One region of the Streptomyces sp. 147326 genome, then DNA from elsewhere that is predicted to be linked to it. Evidence: riboswitches for the same ligand, from Rfam matches in the RefSeq annotation. Region 1 holds a riboswitch; the other holds the start of a gene.
What was found. Region 1 has a riboswitch for glycine ahead of gcvT (glycine cleavage system aminomethyltransferase GcvT). Riboswitches for the same ligand answer to the same signal wherever they lie in the genome.
Positions count from the first base shown of each region.

Region 2: it holds a riboswitch for glycine, as region 1 does, so the genes downstream of both, gcvP (aminomethyl-transferring glycine dehydrogenase) here and gcvT (glycine cleavage system aminomethyltransferase GcvT) in region 1, are expected to answer to the same signal.

Region 1 covers NZ_CP134201.1:2,934,547-2,944,349, reverse strand. The annotation lists gene RIU97_RS12765 (BTAD domain-containing putative transcriptional regulator) at 1-82, opposite strand, end outside; gene RIU97_RS12760 (hypothetical protein) at 229-1,401, shown strand; gene RIU97_RS12755 (hypothetical protein) at 1,472-1,999, opposite strand; gene RIU97_RS12750 (hypothetical protein) at 2,164-2,784, shown strand; gene RIU97_RS12745 (L-serine ammonia-lyase) at 2,853-4,235, opposite strand; gene glyA (serine hydroxymethyltransferase) at 4,609-5,865, opposite strand; gene gcvH (glycine cleavage system protein GcvH) at 5,881-6,261, opposite strand; gene gcvT (glycine cleavage system aminomethyltransferase GcvT) at 6,363-7,478, opposite strand; glycine riboswitch at 7,619-7,722, opposite strand; gene RIU97_RS12725 (AAA family ATPase) at 7,929-8,597, shown strand; gene RIU97_RS12720 (enhanced serine sensitivity protein SseB) at 8,749-9,483, shown strand; gene RIU97_RS12715 (enhanced serine sensitivity protein SseB C-terminal domain-containing protein) at 9,540-9,803, shown strand, end outside.
Region 2 covers NZ_CP134201.1:7,211,187-7,220,989, forward strand. The annotation lists gene RIU97_RS33135 (bifunctional nuclease family protein) at 1-272, shown strand, start outside; gene RIU97_RS33140 (MerR family transcriptional regulator) at 462-1,100, shown strand; gene RIU97_RS33145 (DNA polymerase IV) at 1,145-2,650, shown strand; gene RIU97_RS33150 (PRC-barrel domain-containing protein) at 2,712-3,077, opposite strand; glycine riboswitch at 3,191-3,289, shown strand; gene gcvP (aminomethyl-transferring glycine dehydrogenase) at 3,486-6,371, shown strand; gene RIU97_RS33160 (DUF5999 family protein) at 6,472-6,660, opposite strand; gene RIU97_RS33165 (hypothetical protein) at 6,922-7,542, opposite strand; gene RIU97_RS33170 (glutamate-cysteine ligase family protein) at 8,036-9,568, shown strand; gene RIU97_RS33175 (CPBP family intramembrane glutamic endopeptidase) at 9,664-9,803, shown strand, end outside.

The DNA of each region.
Region 1 (9,803 bases):
GGCCGCGTGGCCCGCCGAGCTGCAACGGAATGCCGTCCAGGGTGACTTGTACCGGACCCAGCAGGGAGAGGACCAAGGTCATGGCGGACTCCGCAGCGCTCCGTGGCGGACGGGTGGCCGGCGGATGGGCCGCCGGTGGGGGCCGATCGTAACCTCTGCCCACCTCGCCGGAGCAGGGGTGGATCAGACTCCGCTTCGGCCCCGTCCCTTCCGAGAGGACAGCCCCCCATGCCCAGGACAGGTCCCGGCCGCACGCGCACCGCCTCCCGCGGCGCCGCGCTGCTGACCGTCGCACTGCTCTCCCTGGCCGGACTCACCGCCCCGGACGCCTCGGCGGCCCCGTCCGGGCCCACCGTCGCCGTGGCGATGGGCGACAGTTTCATCTCCGGTGAGGGCGGCCGCTGGCTCGGCAACACCGATCGCCACGAAGGCAGCCGCAACGGCACCGACCGGGCCTGGACCGGCGGCTCGAAGTACGACCCGGCCAAGGTCTACGGGGCGACGGGCGCGGTCGGCGGCTGCCACCGCTCCGACGTCTCCGAGATAGCCGCCGCCCCGCTGCCCGGCATCGAGCAGCGCGTCAACCTGGCCTGCTCCGGCGCCGAGACGGTCAACGTCCTGAGTGCGGCCGCCGGCGGGCAGCCCTACCAGGGGGAGGCCCCGCAGACCGATCAGCTGGCCGCCGTGGCCCGGAGCGCACGGGTCAGGCTGATCGCGCTGTCCATCGGCGGGAACGACCTCGGCTTCGGCACGATCATCGGCGACTGCGCGTACGACTGGTACTTCAAGCGGCTGTGCTGGAAGAAGCAGGCGCCGCTCGTCGAGCAGAAGCTGCCCGGAGTGAAGGCGAAGGTCACGGCGGTGACGGACGACATCCGGGCCACCATGCGGGCCGCCGGGTACGCGGACGGCGACTACCGGCTGGTCCTGCAGTCCTACCCCTCGCCCATCCCGGGCGGGGAGTCCTTCCGGCTGAACCAGAACGACTCGGACCGGATGTTCAAGGACGGCTGCCCGTTCAACGACCGGGACGCGGACTGGGCGGCGTACACGCTCGTCCCGAAGATCGGCGACATGGTCAAGGCGGTGGCCGGCGCCCGCGGTACCGACTACCTGGACCTGAGGGACGCGCTGGCCGGGCACGAGGTGTGCGTGCTGGGCACCGAGCAGGTGGGCCAGGGCGGACCGGACCCGCGCGAGCACGAGTGGTTCCGCTTCCTCGACTACGCCAACACCCAGGGCACGCTGGAGGAGTCCATGCACCCCAACGCCCACGGGCAGCGGGCGATGGCGGCCTGCCTCGGGCTGGTGGGCGCGGCCGCGCCGGGCCGGTACGCGTGCACGCAGGACTGGTTCGGCGACGGAGACCCGAGCCGGATGAGGATCCGGCCGGCGGGGTGACGGGGGCCCGCGGCGGGCCCGGGGCACGTGCGACGCCCCGGGCCCGCCGGGCCGTGGGCCCGTGCGCCCGTCACTGGGTGACGTGCGAGATGTCCACGACGAACCGCTCCGGGGAGTGCAGGGTGTAGGCGCGGTAGTACGGCACGGTGTCGAAGGCGGCGCCGAAGGTCACGTACCCCTCGTAGTCGCCGGTCAGGGCGATGCCCTTGAGCTTGCTGAGGTAGATCTTCTGGAGCTTGGGTCCCTGGTAGACGCTCTGGCCCGCGTCGTTGTGCGCGGCGGCGGGGTTGAAGCGGATCTCCAGGAAGTACTTCCCGGCCAGCGGCACGGGCTTTCCGGACCCGTCGTAGACCAGCTGCGGGACGGGAGTGACGGTCACCTCGGGAACGTACCCCTGCAGGTCGATGACGATCCGGTCGAACGTGGCGTGCCCGCCCCAGCGGGCGTTGACGACGAGCGGGGTCTGGCTCTGGGCGACGGTGGCGGTGGTAGGGGCGGCGGCGGTGGCGGCCGAGGCAGGCGCGGCGAAGGAGAGGCAGGCGGCGAGCAGAGCGCCGGAGGCCAGGGCCACGATCGGCCGGAGACGTGCGTGGATCATGACGTCCCCTCGATTCCTGAGAGACGGGGACTGGTGGCACAGCCTAGGACGCCACGGCGGATCCGGCGGTTCCCGTTCTCCTTCGGTCAATCCACCGCTGCGCAACTGCCTTGGGTGGCAGGGTGGTTGACTGGAACCTGGCCCGCTCGACAGGAGAGAACCGGATGCGTCTTCACCGCTTTTCCCGTCATGGAACGGTCGCCGTGGCCCTCGTCCTGGCGGCCACCGCCTGCGGCGGCGGCGAGGACCGCGAGGTCTCGCAGGAGGGGAAGGGCGGCTACCGCTGGCTGGCCGCGGACGAGATCTGCAACGTGCTCCCGTACGGCGAGCTCGCCGACCCGCTCGGGGCGCGCGAGGAGGCCGCGGACCGGGACAAGCGGTCCGGCCAGGGCGCCCCGGGCGTCAAGTGCGTCCAGCCGCTCGTCGAGACCGGCCCGGCGAAGTACGGCAACGTCAAGGTGGAGCTGGACCTCGCGTACACGGAGAGCGTCGACTTCTCCAAGGACGTCTTCGCCAGGGGCCGCGAGAACACGGCCAAGGACATGCCGGACAGCGGTCTCACCGAGGTGAAGGACGTCGGCAAGGAGGCCTACCGGTTCGCCTTCAACAAGCCGACCGAGCTGCGCCAGGTGCGCGCGCTGCGCCTGCGCGACAGCAACATGACGATCGACGTGACGGTCACGGCCGAGGCCCGCACACCGCCCACCCCCGAGAGCCTGAAGGCGTACGACGCGTCGGTGGACGATTTCGCCAGGGGGGTCCTCAAGGCGCTGCGCCGCGGATAGCGGACGGCGGAAACGGAAGGGGCCCGGCGCGTACGGTACGCCGGGCCCCTTCCGTCAGCTGTCGGTGATCAGCACTCGATGACGTTGACCGCGAGGCCGCCGCGGGCCGTCTCCTTGTACTTCACCTTCATGTCCGCACCGGTCTCCTTCATGGTCTTGATGACCTTGTCGAGGGAGACCTTGTGGGTGCCGTCGCCGCGCATCGCCATCTTGGCGGCGGTGACGGCCTTGACCGCGGCCATGCCGTTGCGCTCGATGCAGGGGATCTGCACCAGGCCGCCGACCGGGTCGCAGGTCAGGCCCAGGTTGTGCTCCATGCCGATCTCGGCCGCGTTCTCGACCTGCTCCGGGGTGCCGCCGAGGACCTCGGCGAGCGCGCCGGCCGCCATCGAGCAGGCGGAGCCCACCTCGCCCTGGCAGCCGACCTCGGCGCCGGAGATCGAGGCGTTCTCCTTGAAGAGCATGCCGATCGCGCCCGCCGCGAGGAGGAAGCGGACCACGCCGTCCTCATCCGCGCCCGGCACGAAGTTCACGTAGTAGTGGAGCACCGCCGGGAGGACGCCCGCGGCTCCGTTGGTCGGGGCGGTCACGACCCGGCCGCCCGCCGCGTTCTCCTCGTTGACCGCCATCGCGTAGATCGTCGTCCACTCGCTGCGGTGCATCATGGGGTCGCCCTCGGTGCGCAGCTGGCGCGCCGTGGAGGCGGCCCGGCGCTTGACCCGCAGGCCGCCGGGGAGGATGCCCTCGCGGGACATGCCGCGCGAGACGCAGGACTGCATGACGCGCCAGATCTCCAGGAGGCCCTCGCGGATCTCCTCCTCGGTGCGCCAGGCCTTCTCGTTCTCCAGCATCAGCGAGGAGATCGACAGGCCGGTCTCGTTCGCGAGGCGCAGCATCTCGTCGCCGGAGCGGAAGGGGTACTTCAGCACCGTGTCGTCGAGCTTGATCCGGTCCTCGCCGACCGCGTCCTCGTCCACGACGAAACCGCCGCCGACCGAGTAGTAGGTCTTCTCCAGCAGCGGGGCGCCGGCCTCGTCGTACGCGAAGAGCGTCATGCCGTTCGCGTGGTACGGCAGGGAGCGCCGGCGGTGGAGGATCAGCTGGTTCGGCTCGTCGAAGGCGATCTCGTGTCCATCGCCTATCTCCGCGCCCAGCAGCCGCAGCCGGCCGCTCTTGCGGATGCGCTCCACCTCGTCGTCCGCCGTCTCGACGTTCACCGTGCGGGGGGAGTGGCCCTCCAGGCCCAGCAGCACCGCCTTGGGGGTGCCGTGTCCGTGGCCGGTCGCGCCGAGGGAGCCGAAGAGCTCGGCCCGGACGGAGGCGGTCTGGGCCAGCACGCCGTCCTTCTTCAGCCGCATGACGAACATCCGCGCGGCGCGCATCGGGCCGACCGTGTGGGAGGAGGAGGGACCGATGCCGATGGAGAAGAGATCGAAGACGGAGATGGCCACGGTGGCGGACTCCCTTGTCTGCTCGTGGGGTGGGAGGGGGCAGGAGAGGTGGATTGATCAGATTTTGTCCGACAGACGAGCTTAACGCGGTGAGGTGAACGGCTGGGCCGTCGGACGAGGTGGGAAGGATTACGTGGACGGGTCGGGCGGGTGCCGTCTCACGCTCCGGAGCCGCCTCGTGTCCCGCACGGCCGTGGCCGCGGCCGGCGCCGTCGCCGGGAGGCGGAAGGGGCGGGGAGCCCCGCGCCGTGCGGGGGCAGGGGCCGGGGCGGGCGCGGAGGGGGCGGGGCGGGGGTGCGGCCGCCCGGTACTCCTGGTCATGGGAAGGGCCCGGCCCTGTCCGCGAACAAGACCGGGCCCTTCACGCCGTCGCTTAGAGCGACGGGTACAGCGGGAACTTCGCGGCGAGCGCCGAGACGCGCGCCTTGAGGGACTCGGCGTCGTACGTCGGCTTCAGCGCCTGCGCGATGATCTCGGCGACCTCGGTGAAGGCCTCGGCGTCGAAACCGCGGGTGGCGAGGGCCGGCGTACCGATCCGCAGACCCGAGGTGACCATCGGGGGCCGCGGGTCGTTCGGGATGGCGTTGCGGTTGACCGTGATGCCGACCTCGTGGAGGCGGTCCTCGGCCTGCTGTCCGTCCAGCTCGGAGTTGCGCAGGTCGACCAGGACCAGGTGCACGTCGGTGCCACCGGTGAGGACGTCCACGCCCACGGCCTTGACGTCGTCCTGGACCAGGCGGGCGGCGAGGATCTTCGCGCCCTCCAGGGTGCGCTCCTGGCGCTCCTTGAACTCGGGCGAGGCCGCGACCAGGAAGGAGACGGCCTTGGCCGCGATCACGTGCTCCAGCGGGCCGCCCTGCTGACCCGGGAAGACCGCGGAGTTGATCTTCTTGGCCAGCTCCTGCGTCGACAGGATGACACCGCCGCGCGGACCGCCGAGGGTCTTGTGCGTGGTGGTCGTGACGACGTGGGCGTGCGGCACCGGGTTCGGGTGCAGACCCGCGGCGACCAGGCCGGCGAAGTGCGCCATGTCGACCATCAGGTACGCGCCGACCTCGTCCGCGATCCGGCGGAAGGCGGCGAAGTCCAGCTGGCGCGGGTACGCGGACCAGCCGGCGACGATCAGCTGCGGCTTGGACTCCTTGGCGAGGCGCTCGACCTCGGCCATGTCCACCTCGCCGGTCTCGTCGACGTGGTACGGGACCACGTTGTAGAGCTTGCCGGAGAAGTTGATCTTCATGCCGTGGGTCAGGTGACCACCGTGGGCCAGGTTCAGGCCCATGATCGTGTCGCCCGGCTTCAGCAGCGCGAACATCGCGGCGGCGTTCGCCTGCGCACCCGAGTGCGGCTGGACGTTCGCGGCCTCGGCGCCGAACAGCGCCTTGATGCGGTCGATCGCGATCTGCTCGACCACGTCGACGTGCTCGCAGCCGCCGTAGTAACGGCGGCCCGGGTAGCCCTCGGCGTACTTGTTGGTCAGGACCGAGCCCTGGGCCTCCATGACGGCGACCGGAGCGAAGTTCTCCGACGCGATCATTTCCAGGGTGGACTGCTGGCGAACGAGCTCGGCGTCGACGGCGGCGGCGACGTCCGGGTCGAGCTCGTGGAGAGGGGTGTTCAGTACAGACATCAGGGTCCCCTGGGGTCAGTTACCGGCGGTGAGCTGGGTGTACTCCTCGAAGGACAGGGTGTCCTTCGGCTCCTCCGAGAGGCGCACCTTGAACAGCCAGCCGCCCTCGAACGGGGCCGTGTTCACGAGCGCCGGGTCGTCCACGACGTCCTGGTTGAACTCGACGATCTCGCCGGAGACGGGGGAGTACAGGTCGCTGACCGACTTCGTCGACTCCAGCTCGCCACAGGTCTCGCCCTCGGTCACGGTCTCGCCGACCTCGGGGAGCTGGGCGTAGACGACGTCACCGAGCGCGTTGGCCGCGAACTCCGTGATGCCGACCGTCGCGACGCCGTCCACGGCGTCCGACAGCCACTCGTGCTCCTTGGTGTAACGCAGCTTCTCGGGGTTGCTCATGACCTGATTCTCCTGGATGCGGGGGAGTGGATACGAACTGTGGTCTTGGGTACTGAGACGGCGCCGTACGGGTTTCCGGACGGCGGACGTGGTGCGTGGAGCTACTTCTGCCGCTTGTAGAACGGCAGCGCCACGACCTCGTACGGCTCATGCGTACCGCGAATGTCGACGCCGACGCCGGACGTGCCGGGCGCGGCGTGCGCCGCGTCCACGTACGCCATCGCGAGCGGCTTGCCCAGCGTCGGGGACGGGGCGCCGGAGGTGACCTCGCCGATGACCTGACCGTCGGCGACGACCGGGAAACCGGCGCGCGGGACGCGGCGGCCCTCGGCGATCAGGCCGACCAGCTTGCGCGGCGGGTTGGTGGCGGCGCGCTCGGCGGCGGCCTCCAGCGCGGCGCGGCCGACGAAGTCCCCCTCCTTCTCGAACTTCACGACCCGGCCCAGCCCCGCGTCGAAGGGGGTCAGGGAGGTGGTCAGCTCGTGCCCGTACAGCGGCATGCCCGCTTCCAGGCGCAGGGTGTCGCGGCAGGACAGGCCGGCCGGCACCAGGCCGACGCCCTCGCCCGCCTTGGTCAGCGCCTGCCACAGCTCCACGGCGTGCTCGGGGGCGACGAACAGCTCGAAGCCGTCCTCGCCGGTGTAGCCCGTACGCGCGATCAGCGCGGGCACGCCCGCGACCGTGCCCGGCAGACCGGCGTAGTACTTGAGGCCGTCCAGATCGGCGTCCGTCAGGGACTTCAGGATGCCGGGGGATTCCGGGCCCTGCACCGCGAGCAGCGCGTACGCGTCGCGGTCGTCGCGGACCTCGGTGTCGAAGCCGGCGGCGCGCTCGGTCAGGGCGTCGAGGACGACCTGGGCGTTGGAGGCGTTGGCGACGACCATGAACTCGGTCTCGCCGAGGCGGTAGACGATCAGGTCGTCGACGATCCCGCCGTCCTCCTGGCAGATGTGCGTGTAGCGGGCGCGGCCGACGCCGACGGTGGAGATGTTGCCGACCAGCGCGTAGTCGAGGGCCTTGACGGCCTCCGGGCCGGTCAGCGTGATCTCGCCCATGTGCGACAGGTCGAACAGGCCGGCCTTGGTGCGTACGGCGTTGTGCTCGTCGCGCTCGCTGGCGTACCGCAGCGGCATGTCCCAGCCCGCGAAGTCGGTCATGGTCGCACCGAGCGAGCGGTGCAGCGCGTCGAGGGCGGTCAGACGGGGGGCAGTGCTCATGGGTGTGGCTCCCGAGTCCCAGGGCATGACATGACGAGGAGGGTCCTCCCCATCTGTCATCGGAACCTGAGAGGTTCGCCGAGAGTTCCTCGGCTTGCACCTTGGGTGGAGCTGTCGAGCAGCTCGCTTTTCAGATCTGCCTCATCCACGCGGTACGGGGCCTGAGAGATTCAAGGGAGGATCTTGCTCCTTCGGCGCCCGCGCACGGCCTTGCGGCGTGCCGGGACTCTCCCGCGCGGATTCAAGCGGCCGGTATGCAGTTGGTCCAGATGGCGCACATCATTGCACGCCATGCCCGTGATCGGGCGGAGGGGTCCGAAAGTTCGTACGGTACCCCGAGTGGGCGGACCGGAACCGGGGCTGCCGGATTACCGTCTCTTTACACTCAGTGGGCAAGGGTCCTGGCGACCCGATTCGGGGGAGGCGAACACTGTGCGGAGATTCGGAGTGGTGACGACGACGGGAACCGTGGACGCGGTGCCGGCGCAGCGCGGCCCGCGCGGGCGGGACCACGAGCGCGAGCGTGCGGCGGGCCCCGGCATCCGTTCCGTACGCGACCTGCGCGGCCCCGCGGTCCACGGCCCGCAGCGGCTCGCCTTCGCGGACGGGGACATCGTCGTGGTGTCCGGCCTGCCCGGCGGCGGCAAGAGCACGCTGATCAAGCGGGCGGCGGCCGAGGGCGGGGCCGTCGATTCCCAGGACACCCGTGAGCGCTGGGAGCGGCGGATGCCGGCGGCGCTGCCGTACGCCGTGTACCGGCCGCTGGTGCGCGCCGCGCACTACTGGGGGCTGTGGCGGCTCCTGCGCTCCGGAGCCTCCGTGGTCGTCCACGACTGCGGTACGCAGAGCTGGGTGCGCGGCCTGCTCGCGGCGGCCGCGCGGCGCCGGGGGCGGGCGCTGCACCTGCTCCTCCTCGACAGCAGCCCCGCGGAGGCCCTCTCCGGGCAGGCCGCACGGGGGCGGCGGGTGTCCGCCTACGCCTTCGCCCGCCACCGCGGCGCGGTGGGCCGCCTCCTGCGCGAAGCCGAGGCCGGCCGCCCCCCGCACGGCTGCGCCTCGGTCACCCTGCTGGACCGTGCCTCCGCCGCGACGGTGACCCGGATCGCGTTCCACGCCTGACCCGCCGGGCGCGCCGCCGCTGCCGGGCTCTGCCCGGACCCGCTCCTCAAACGCCGGTGGGGCTGGAATATGCAGCCCCGGCGGCGGTGCGGCGCACGGGGCCGGTACCCTGCGGGGCGACACGCGCGGGATCAGGCAAAGGCAGGGGCACATGCAGGGCAGCGGCTGGCCGGGGAATGAGCTGGAGCAGGTGCTCGGGGCGGCGCTCGGGCACCCGGACGCCGGCGGACGGATCCTGGAGGTGCTCGGGCGCAGCCAGGTGTGGGTCCCCCTGCCCGGCGGCGGTGGCCCGGACTCGGCCGACCTCACCCTGCCCACGATGGACATCGGCGGGGCGGCGTACGTCCCCGTCTACACCTCCGAGGCCCAGTTCCTCGCCTGCGTCGGCCCCGGCATGGGCTTCGCCGTGGCCCCGGCCGTGGAGTTCGCCCGCGGCCTGCCCCCGCAGCTCGGCATCGCGCTGAATCCCGACGGCGCCGTCGGCGTCCCGCTGCCCCCGCCCGCCGTCGCGGAGCTCTGCCGTACCGGCCGGACCCCCCTCGACGGCCCCTCCACCGGCGGCCGCGTCCGGCTCTACGAGCCCGACTGGCAGGAGGACCCGGTGGACTTCCTGGCCGCCGCCACCGAGGAGTTCCGGGCCACCGGCGTGGTCGCGGCCGCGCACCGCTGCCTCGCCAGCATCGAGGGCGGGGATCCGGAGCTGTTCATCGGTGTCCGCCTGGTGGGATGGGAACCCGAGATGCGCGAGGCCCCGATGGAGGCCCTCGGGCGGGCCCTGACCCGCGTCCCGCCGCCGTGGCCCGTGCAGTTGATCCTCCTGGACGCCGCCCAGGACCCGGTCACGGACTGGATTCGTGAGCGCGTACGCCCCTTCTACGTCCCGTAGGGCCGCTTAAGCTGAGGGGCACGCGTGGACGACGGGCGGACGAAGAGGGGTACCGGGTGAGTGCGTCAGGCACGGCCGCGGCCGGGCAGGTCGAGCACATGATGCGCCAGGTGACTCCCGGGCGCTATGAGAGCTACGAGTCGCTCCTGCATGCCCTGTCCGAGGGCCGGCTCTGGATGCTGCTGTGGCAGGGGCAGCCGGGTTCCCCGGACGCCCAGTACGGCGGCATGGAGGTCGAGGGCCTCGGGTACGCGCCCTGCGTCACCTCCCCGCAGGAGCTGGCCGCCAGCGGCTGGAACCGGGGCTACGAGGTGGTCACC
Region 2 (9,803 bases), 4.3 Mb from region 1:
TCGGCGAGGAGCTCACCGAGGTCCGGATCACGGATCTGCGGGAGGGCGTCTTCTACGCGGAGCTCGTCTTCGCCAGCGGGGTCGAGGTGAGCGCGCGGCCTTCCGATGCCATAGCGCTGGCCCTGCGGACGGGGACGCCGATCTACGGCAGTGACGGCGTGCTGGACGACGCCGGAATCGCCATTCCGGACGAGCAGGAGGACGAGGTGGAGAAGTTCCGCGAGTTCCTCGACCAGATCTCGCCCGAGGACTTCGGCACCGGCCCGCAGTGAGGCGTGGGCCGCGTCGCCCGCGTGATTCGCGGGGAACTTTCAGCCCATTCGATTAGCCTTTCCCCATAACGGGATACGGGAAACCACTCTCAGGGTGATTATCACTCGGCGTGCCGAGTGTGGCGATCGTTGACGCACCCCGGGTGACTGCCTACCTTCAAGGTGGCAGGTCAAGGACGGAGGGTCGGCGTGAGGATCACGGGCGACGGTACGACCGGGGGCACCCCCGTACGGAGTGACGCTGGGCCGTACCCGCTGCACGGTGGCGCGGTCGGGTCCGCGCGCCGTCAGCCGGAGTCGACGCCGGTCGGACCGGTGAGCGGTGACCCGGCGCCCGAGCAGATCGGATACCGCGGGCCGACGGCGTGTGCCGCGGCCGGCATCACGTACCGGCAGCTGGACTACTGGGCGCGGACCGGGCTGGTGGAGCCGAGTGTGCGCCCCGCGTACGGATCCGGCACCCAGCGGCTCTACAGCTTCCGCGACGTCGTGGTCCTCAAGATCGTCAAGCGCTTCCTGGACACCGGGGTGGCGCTGCAGAACATCCGTGCGGCGGTCCAGCACCTGCGTGACCGCGGGTTCTCGGACCTCGAACGGATGACGCTGATGAGCGACGGCGCCACCGTGTACGAGTGCACCTCGCCGGACCAGGTCGTGAGCCTGCTCCAGGGCGGGCAGGGCGTCTTCGGCATCGCCGTGGGCGTGGTGTGGCGCGATGTCGAGAGCGCGCTCTCGCAGCTGCACGGGGAGCGGGTGGACACCGGCGAGACCCTGGTCGGGCAGAACCCGACGGACGAGCTGGCCGCCCGCCGCAACCGGGCCGTCTGATCCGGGCCGGAGAAATGTCAGTGGCGTAGGGCAGCATCGGTGCTGTGAGAGCCGCGCCGACCATCCTGCATCTGGACATGGACGCCTTCTACGCCTCCGTGGAGCAGGCGTCGAAGCCCAGTCTGCGGGGCAAGGCCGTCATCGTCGGCGGGCTGGGGCCCCGTGGGGTCGTCGCCACGGCGTCGTACGAGGCCAGGCGCTTCGGGGTGCACTCCGCGATGCCGACGGCGCAGGCGCGGCGGCTCTGCCCGAACGGCGCCTACCTGATCCCGCGCTTCAGTGTCTACCGGCAGGTCAGCGACGTGGTGATGGCCCTGCTGCGGGAGCTGTCGCCGCTCGTGGAGCCGCTCAGCCTTGACGAGGCCTTCGTGGACCTGGAGGCGGGCGGGGTGGCCTTCGACTCGTGGACCGCCCGGTCGGCGGGGGAGCGGCTGCGGGCCGACATCAGGGCTGCCACGGGGCTCAGCGGGTCGGTGGGGCTCGCAGGGTCGAAGATGCTGGCCAAGGTGGCGTCCGAGGAGGCCAAGCCGGCCGGGCTGCTGCTGATCGAGCCGGGAACCGAGCGCGAGCTGCTCGCGCCGATGTCCGTACGGACGCTGCCCGGAGTGGGACCGGCCACGGGGGAGCACCTGCGCCGCGCCGGGATCACCACGGTGGGGGAGCTGGCCGAGGCCGGGGAGGACGAGCTGGTCCGGATGCTCGGGCGGGCGCACGGCGTCGGCCTGTACCGGATGGCGCTGGGGCTGGACGACCGGCCGGTGGTCGCGGAACGGGACGCGAAGTCGGTGTCGGTCGAGGGCACCTTCGACGTGGACCTGCACGACCGCGTACGGATCCGGAACGAGGTGCAGCGGCTCGCCGACCGGTGTGTGCAGCGGCTGAGGGGCTCGGGGCACTCGGGGCGGACGATCGTGCTGAAGGTGCGGCGGTACGACTTCTCCACGCTGACGCGGTCCGAGACGCTGCGCGGGCCCACGGACGACCCCGCGGTGGTGCGGGAGGCCGCGGGGCGGCTGCTGGAGGGCGTGGACACCACGGGAGGGGTGCGACTGCTGGGGGTGGGGGTGACGGGGCTCGCGGACTACACGCAGGAGGACCTGTTCGCACAGTCGCTCGCCGCTGAGCCGGACGGGGCGGGCGGGACCGGCGGGACCAGTGGGACCGGCAGGACGGACGGGACCAGTGGGACGGGCACGACGGGTGAGGAGGCCGGGACGGTCGTCGTCGGCGGGAGCGGCGAGACCGGAGCTGCTGCCGCGCCTGTGGGGGCTTCTGTGGCTGCCGGGGCCCCGGTGGCCGCCGAGCCGCCCGGGGCGCCTGAGCCGGCTCCCGAGCGGCGCTGGCCGGCCGGGAGCGACGTACGGCACGCGGTGTACGGGCCCGGGTGGGTGCAGGGCAGCGGGGTCGGGCGGGTGACCGTACGGTTCGAGCAGCCCGGATCGGAGCCCGGCCGGGTGCGGACCTTCCGGGTGGACGACCCCGAGCTGGAGCCGTCCGATCCGCTGCCGCTGGTGGGGGACGGGGAGCCGGGAGCCGCCGGCCCGGCATGACCCGGGAGCCGGAGGCGGGGTATCGCACGGCCCGTTCCCTGGCCCTTGGCCCCGGGGGCGCTCAGCCCTCGTCGCTCGCCAGGCGGCCGAAGTCGCGCTGGACGTCCGCCGGCAGGGTCGTGTCCAGGCCGTAGTGGTGGTAGAGCTGCAGCTCCTGTTCGGGGGAGAGGTGGCGGCCGACGCCGAAGTCGGGGGCGTCCCTGATGAGGGAGCGCTCGAAGGGCACCCGCAGGGTGTCGCCCACCATCTCGCTCGGCTCCAGCGGGACGAAGGCGTCCCGGCTGAACAGGCCCGTACGGACGGCCGCCCATTCCGGGACGCCCGTGGCATCGTCGAGGTAGACCTCGTCCACGGTGCCGATCTTGGTGCCATTGCGGTCGAACGCCTTGCGGCCGATCAGGCTGCGCGGATCGATGTCGGTCTGCACGGTCCCTCCAAATGGTCGCAACTCCTCCGTAATGACTACAGAAGTGCATAACGGCAGCGGAGGCCACTCGGGGGAGGCCCCAGAACCTCGCTGGTAGGCTGGGTGATGGCTGTCGACCCTGTGCGGGAGAGTCCTCCGAGTGAGCAAGACGGAGGCGCCGAAGGAGCAAATCCTCCCCGGAATCTCTCAGGCATACGTACCGCACGGACGAGGCCACTCTGGAAAGCAGGGGCGGGTACCGGGCGCGCAGTGCCGGTCCCACTCCTCACCGACGGTGAAAGCCGGAGGGCGCGGGTGACCCCCGTGACTCCGGTGAAACTCTCAGGTGCAGATGACAGAGGGGGAGGCCGTCCGGGTGCCCGCGCCGTGGTGCCCCTCGCAGGTCGTACGACCAGGAGGCCTCCGTACATGACCGCCAACCGCATTCCGCTCTCCCAGCTGGAGCGAGGCATCCCCTTCGAACAGCGCCACATCGGCCCGGATGCCGAGGCGCAGGCGAAGATGCTCGCCCATGTGGGCTACGGCTCCCTGGACGAACTGACCGCCGCCGCGGTACCGGATGTGATCAAGACCGCCGAGGCGCTCGACCTGCCCGAGGCGCGGACCGAGGCAGAGGTGCTCGCCGAGCTGCGCTCGCTCGCCGACCGCAACCAGGTCCTCTCCTCCATGATCGGTCTCGGCTACTACGGGACCTTCACGCCCCCGGTGATCCTCCGCAACGTCATGGAGAACCCGGCCTGGTACACGGCGTACACGCCGTACCAGCCGGAGATCTCGCAGGGCCGCCTCGAAGCCCTCCTGAACTTCCAGACCGTCGTCGCCGAGCTCACCGGGCTGCCGACCTCGGGCGCCTCCCTCCTCGACGAGGGCACCGCGGCCGCCGAGGCCATGACGCTGGCCCGCCGCGTGGGCAAGGCCAAGGGCAACGTCTTCCTCGTGGACGCCGACGCGCTGCCGCAGACCATCGCCGTGATCGAGACCCGCGCCGAGCCGATCGGCATCGAGGTCGTCGTCGCCGACCTGTCCGAGGGCATCCCGGCCGAGGTCGCCGAGCGCGGTGTCTACGGCGTGCTGATCCAGTACCCGGGCGCCTCCGGCGCCGTCCGTGACATCAAGCCGGTCATCGACCAGGCGCACGAGCTCGGCGCCATCGTCGCCGTCGCCGCCGACCTGCTCGCGCTGACCTTGCTGACCTCCCCGGGCGCGCTGGGCGCGGACATCGCCGTCGGCACCACCCAGCGCTTCGGCGTCCCGATGGGCTTCGGCGGACCGCACGCCGGCTACATGGCCGTCCAGGACAAGCACGCCCGTTCGCTGCCCGGCCGACTCGTCGGCGTCTCGGTGGACGCGGACGGCAACAGGGCGTACCGCCTGGCGCTGCAGACCCGCGAGCAGCACATCCGCCGCGAGAAGGCCACCAGCAACATCTGTACCGCGCAGGTGCTGCTCGCCGTCATGGCCGCCATGTACGCCGTCTACCACGGCCCGGACGGCCTGCGGACGATCGCCCGCCGGACCCACCGCTACGCGGCCCTGATCGCCGCGGGCCTGTCGGCCGGCGGGGTCGAGATCGTGCACGGCTCGTACTTCGACACGGTCACCGCCCGTGTTCCGGGCCGCGCGGCCGAGGTCGTCGCCGCCGCCCGCGAGGGTGGCATCAACCTGCACCCGGTCGACGCCGACCACGTCTCCGTCGCCTGCGACGAGACCACCCTGCGCGCCGACGTCGAGGCCGTCTGGGCCGCCTTCGGTGTTACCGCGGACATCGAGGCGCTTGACGAGAGCACGGACGACACCCTGCCCGAGGGCCTGCTGCGCTCGGACGACTACCTGACGCACCCGGTCTTCCACCAGCACCGCTCCGAGACCGCGATGCTGCGCTACCTGCGCAAGCTCTCGGACAAGGACTACGCGCTGGACCGCGGCATGATCCCGCTGGGCTCCTGCACCATGAAGCTCAACGCGACCACCGAGATGGAGCCGGTCACCTGGCCCGAATTCGGCCAGCTGCACCCCTTCGCCCCGGTGGAGCAGGCCGAGGGCTACCTCACGCTCATCACCGAGCTGGAGGAACGTCTCTGCGAGGTCACCGGCTACGACAAGGTGTCCATCCAGCCCAACGCCGGCTCCCAGGGTGAGCTCGCCGGCCTGCTGGCCGTCCGCGCCTACCACCGCGCGAACGGCGACGAGCAGCGCACCATCTGCCTCATCCCGTCCTCCGCGCACGGCACCAACGCCGCCAGCGCCGTGATGGCCGGCATGAAGGTCGTCGTCGTCAAGACCGCCGACGACGGCGAGGTGGACGCGGCCGACCTGCGCGCCAAGATCGAGCAGTACCGCGACGAGCTCGCCGTGCTGATGATCACGTACCCCTCCACGCACGGTGTGTTCGAGGAGCACGTCGCCGACATCTGCGCCCAGGTGCACGAGGCCGGCGGCCAGGTCTACGTCGACGGAGCCAACCTGAACGCCCTGGTGGGCCTCGCCAAGCCGGGTCACTTCGGGGGCGACGTCTCGCACCTGAACCTGCACAAGACCTTCTGCATCCCGCACGGCGGCGGCGGTCCGGGCGTCGGCCCGGTCGGTGTCCGGGCGCACCTGGCCCCGTACCTGCCGAACCACCCGCTCCAGCCGACCGCCGGCCCGGAGACGGGCGTCGGCCCGATCTCGGCCGCCCCGTGGGGCTCGGCCGGCATCCTGCCGATCTCCTGGTCGTACGTGCGCCTGATGGGCGGTGAGGGCCTCAAGCGCGCCACCCAGGTGGCGGTGCTCGGTGCCAACTACATCGCCAAGCGCCTGGAGCCGCACTACCCGGTGCTCTACACCGGCCCGGGGAACCTGGTCGCGCACGAGTGCATCATCGACCTGCGCCCGCTGTCGAAGTCCACGGGCGTGAGCGTGGACGACATCGCCAAGCGTCTGATCGACTACGGCTTCCACGCCCCGACGATGTCCTTCCCGGTCGCCGGCACGCTGATGATCGAGCCGACGGAGTCCGAGGACCTCGCCGAGATCGACCGCTTCTGCGACGCGATGATCGCCATCCGCGGCGAGATCGAGCGGGTCGCGGGCGGCGAGTGGCCGGCGGACGACAACCCGCTGGCCAACTCCCCGCACACCGCGGCGGCGCTGGGCGGCGAGTGGAACCACCCGTACACCCGCGACGAGGCCGTCTTCCCGGGCGGCGTCACGGCCGCCGAGAAGTACTGGCCGCCGGTGCGCCGCATCGACGGTGCCTTCGGCGACCGCAACCTGGTCTGCTCCTGCCCGCCGCTGGACGAGTACGACCACTGACACCGAGCGGTGAAGTGACATGACGAAGGGGCCGGTCCGGGCGATTCTCCCGGACCGGCCCCTTCGTCGTGGCTTCCGTCGGCCGGGCCGTCCTCAGCGCCTAGGCCGCCGCGAGCGGGCGGTGCGGGGCGATGATCTGGCCGTCCGGCAGCAGTTCACCGGTGTCCTCGAAGAGCAGGACGCCATTGCACAGCAGGCTCCAGCCCTGCTCCGGGTGGTTGGCCACCGGGCGAGCGGCCTCCCGGTCGGCGGATTCGGCTGACGGGCAGGCTGGCTGGTGCTGGCACATGGATGCGTTCTTTCGCTGCGGTGTGGTCTGCGTGCTACGGCTCGATGCGTGATTCATGGCCGTCCCCCTGGGTCATCCCCGCACCCGCGGGGAGCGTGTCATCAGTCTTCCCCCACGACAGCCGCTTCGCAGGTATTTCCCCGCAGCTGTCCTCACAGATTGATGACGCATCACTCGTGCGGGCGGTTCAGGCCAACTCCCCTGTCCTTTCGGATGGTTCGCACGTGACCCGAGCGGACTAGGCCGAATGGGCTAATCGGGTCAGGCGGCGGGCGCGGCCAACGACGGAGGGAGGGGTGCCGTGGCGGGGGTCAGCCGGTGGGTGAGCACGGGCAGCAGCTCGGAGACCGGATGCGGCCGGTACGCGGCGATGCCGGGCGGGGCCGGGGCCAGCGGCACCAGCAGGTCCTCGCCGGCGGGCAGCCCGGCGGAGGCGTCGGCGCCCACCGCCCCGTGCAGCCACAGGGTCAGCATGTAGAGCTCCGGTACGGACAGCAGCCGCGGCTGGTAGTTCGTACCGAGGGACTCCGCCTGGCGCAGGGCGCGTTCGGTGGCGGCGACGTAGGGCCCCTCGAAGAAGTGGGAGAAGGTCCAGCCGTCGGGGGTCAGGCGGGTGTCGGCCGCCGCGACGTAGCGGTCCCCGCTGCGGATCAGGAACCGCCAGCCCGTGAGCCGCGTGCGGGGCGGCCTGCCGCCGGCCGCGAGGGTGGACATGCCCAGCCGGTCGAGGACGTGCACCGGAAGGGGGAGTTCGGCGGTCAGTGGCCCCTGGATCGCGCGCAGGGCCGGGGTGTGCGCCTCGTGGACGGCGGTGGGAGAACCGAGTGCCGCGAGGACGCTGCGCAGGGCGGGCGCGGGAGCCGGAGGGACATGCAGCGGCATGGTGGGTCGCCTCTCACTTGGGAGACCTGTGGAACGGGGGCAGGTGCGGACGGCGCTGTCGCATTCTGGGGCCAGAGGGGGGCCGAGGGGCAATGGCCGCGCGCCAACTCTCTGCCTCGTTTGCGGAGTTTATACGACATGTGTTCACGCAGTGTTTCGGCTAGCTGTCCCGCCTATTGCCGACAAGGCGCTTACCGGTCCCGCTGACATGGCATTCATGCCGGATGTGCGCGAACGAGCCGCGCTGACCTCGGAGGTTACCTGACGGGGGCTCGGCTGGAAAGCATCGGTTTTGCGGCGCGCGCAAAGTCGAAGAGGAATTTGCGCGAAGCGACTTGCCAGGTGAATGTGCCGAAGCGCCCTTCGGCCAAACCGGCGCGCGCTCCTCGCCACGCACGCCCCCACCGCGTTATGGATCACGGAGGCGGGGCATCATCGACCGTAATGCGCGCCTGGGTGTCCCGGGCCGGGCCACTCGAGGAGGGACGCTTCGATGGGGGAGAAGGTCGTGGCGGGCGGATTCGACCTGTCCGATCGGCAGCGGTATCGAAGGAAGCTTCACGAGTGTCTGGAGGGGCTGGAGCGACTCCTGGCGGAGAAGAGGTTCGATCGCCCGAAGAACATGATGGGACTGGAGATCGAGCTGAATCTCGCGGGCGCCGACGGTTTGCCGAGAATGGTGAATGCCCAGGTGCTGGAGCGGATAGCGAGTCCTGATTTCCAGACCGAACTGGGAATGTTCAATCTGGAGGTGAACGTCCTGCCGCACCGGCTCGGCGGCCGGGTATTCGACCAGCTCGCCGAGGAACTCAGCGCGGGGCTGGGCTATGCCCACAGGCAGGCCACGGAGATCGACGCCGGCGTGGTGATGATCGGCATTCTGCCGACGATCTCCCGCTCCGACCTGGTCACCGCGAACCTGTCGGCGGTGGACCGCTACTCGCTGCTGAACGAGCAGATCCTGATGATGCGCGGGGAGGACTTCACGCTCGACATCGACGGGGTCGAGCGGCTGATCTGGACCTCCGGGTCGATCGTGCCGGAGGCCGCCTGCACCTCCGTACAACTGCACCTGCAGGTGACGCCGGCCCGGTTCCCGGCCGTGTGGAACGCGGCGCAGGCGGTGGCTGCCGCGCAGATAGCCGTCGGCGCCAACTCGCCCTTCCTGTTCGGGCGCGAGCTGTGGCGGGAATCGCGGCCGCCGCTGTTCACACAGGCCACCGACACCCGGCCGCCCGAGCTCCAGGCGCAGGGAGTGCGGCCGCGCACCTGGTTCGGGGAGCGGTGGGTGGACTCGGCGTACGAGCTCTTCGCCGAGAACGTCCGCTACTTCCCGGCCCTGCTGCCGATATGCGACGAGGAGGAGCCGCTGCGGGTGCTGGCCGAGGGCGGGGTGCCGGCGCTGCAGGAGCTGGTCCTGCACAACGGGACCGTCTACCGCTGGAACCGGCCCGTGTACGGGGTCGCGGACGGGGTGCCGCACCTGCGGGTCGAGAACCGCGTGCTGCCGGCCGGGCCGACGGTCGCCGACGTCGTCGCCAACGCCGCCTTCTACTACGGGCTCGTCCGCACCCTCGCCGACGAGCCGCGCCCGGTGTGGACCCGCCTGCCCTTCGCCGAGGCGGAGGCGAACTTCGACGCGGCGTGCCGGTACGGGATCGACGCGCGGCTGCGGTGGCCGCGCCGGGGCCGGGCCGGGGGACTGGCGAGCGTGCCCGCCGTACGGCTGGTCCTGGACGAGCTGCTGCCGATGGCGGCGGCGGGGCTGGACGCCTGGGGCATCGAGCCCGCGGACCGGGACCACTACCTCGGCATCATCGAGGAGCGCTGCCGGCGGCGGGCGAACGGGGCGACCTGGCAGGTGGACACCTACCACCGGGCCCTGGCGGCCGGGCTGGAGCGGGACGAGGCGCTGGCCGCGACCACCCGGAGGTACAGCGAGCTGATGCACAAGGGCGACCCGGTGCACACCTGGCCCGTGGGACCGGGGGAGGAGGTGAGCGCCTCGGTGCCGGCGGCGCGCTGAGCCGCCGTGCCGCCGGAGCCGTCTGTTGATCCCGTTGCCCCCCGCAGTGATCCTCCCGGTCGCCCGAGGAGGCAATATGGGGTGGTCGCAACGGGATGGCAGGACGGGAGTCGGGCGTGCGGGCGGATCCGGAGCCGGTGTTCGTGAAGCTGGACGAGGACGGGCGGCGGGGTCTCCTGCGCAACGAGACGCTGCTCGTCCTCGCGCTGTCGCTGGGCGCGAGCGGGGTCTCGGC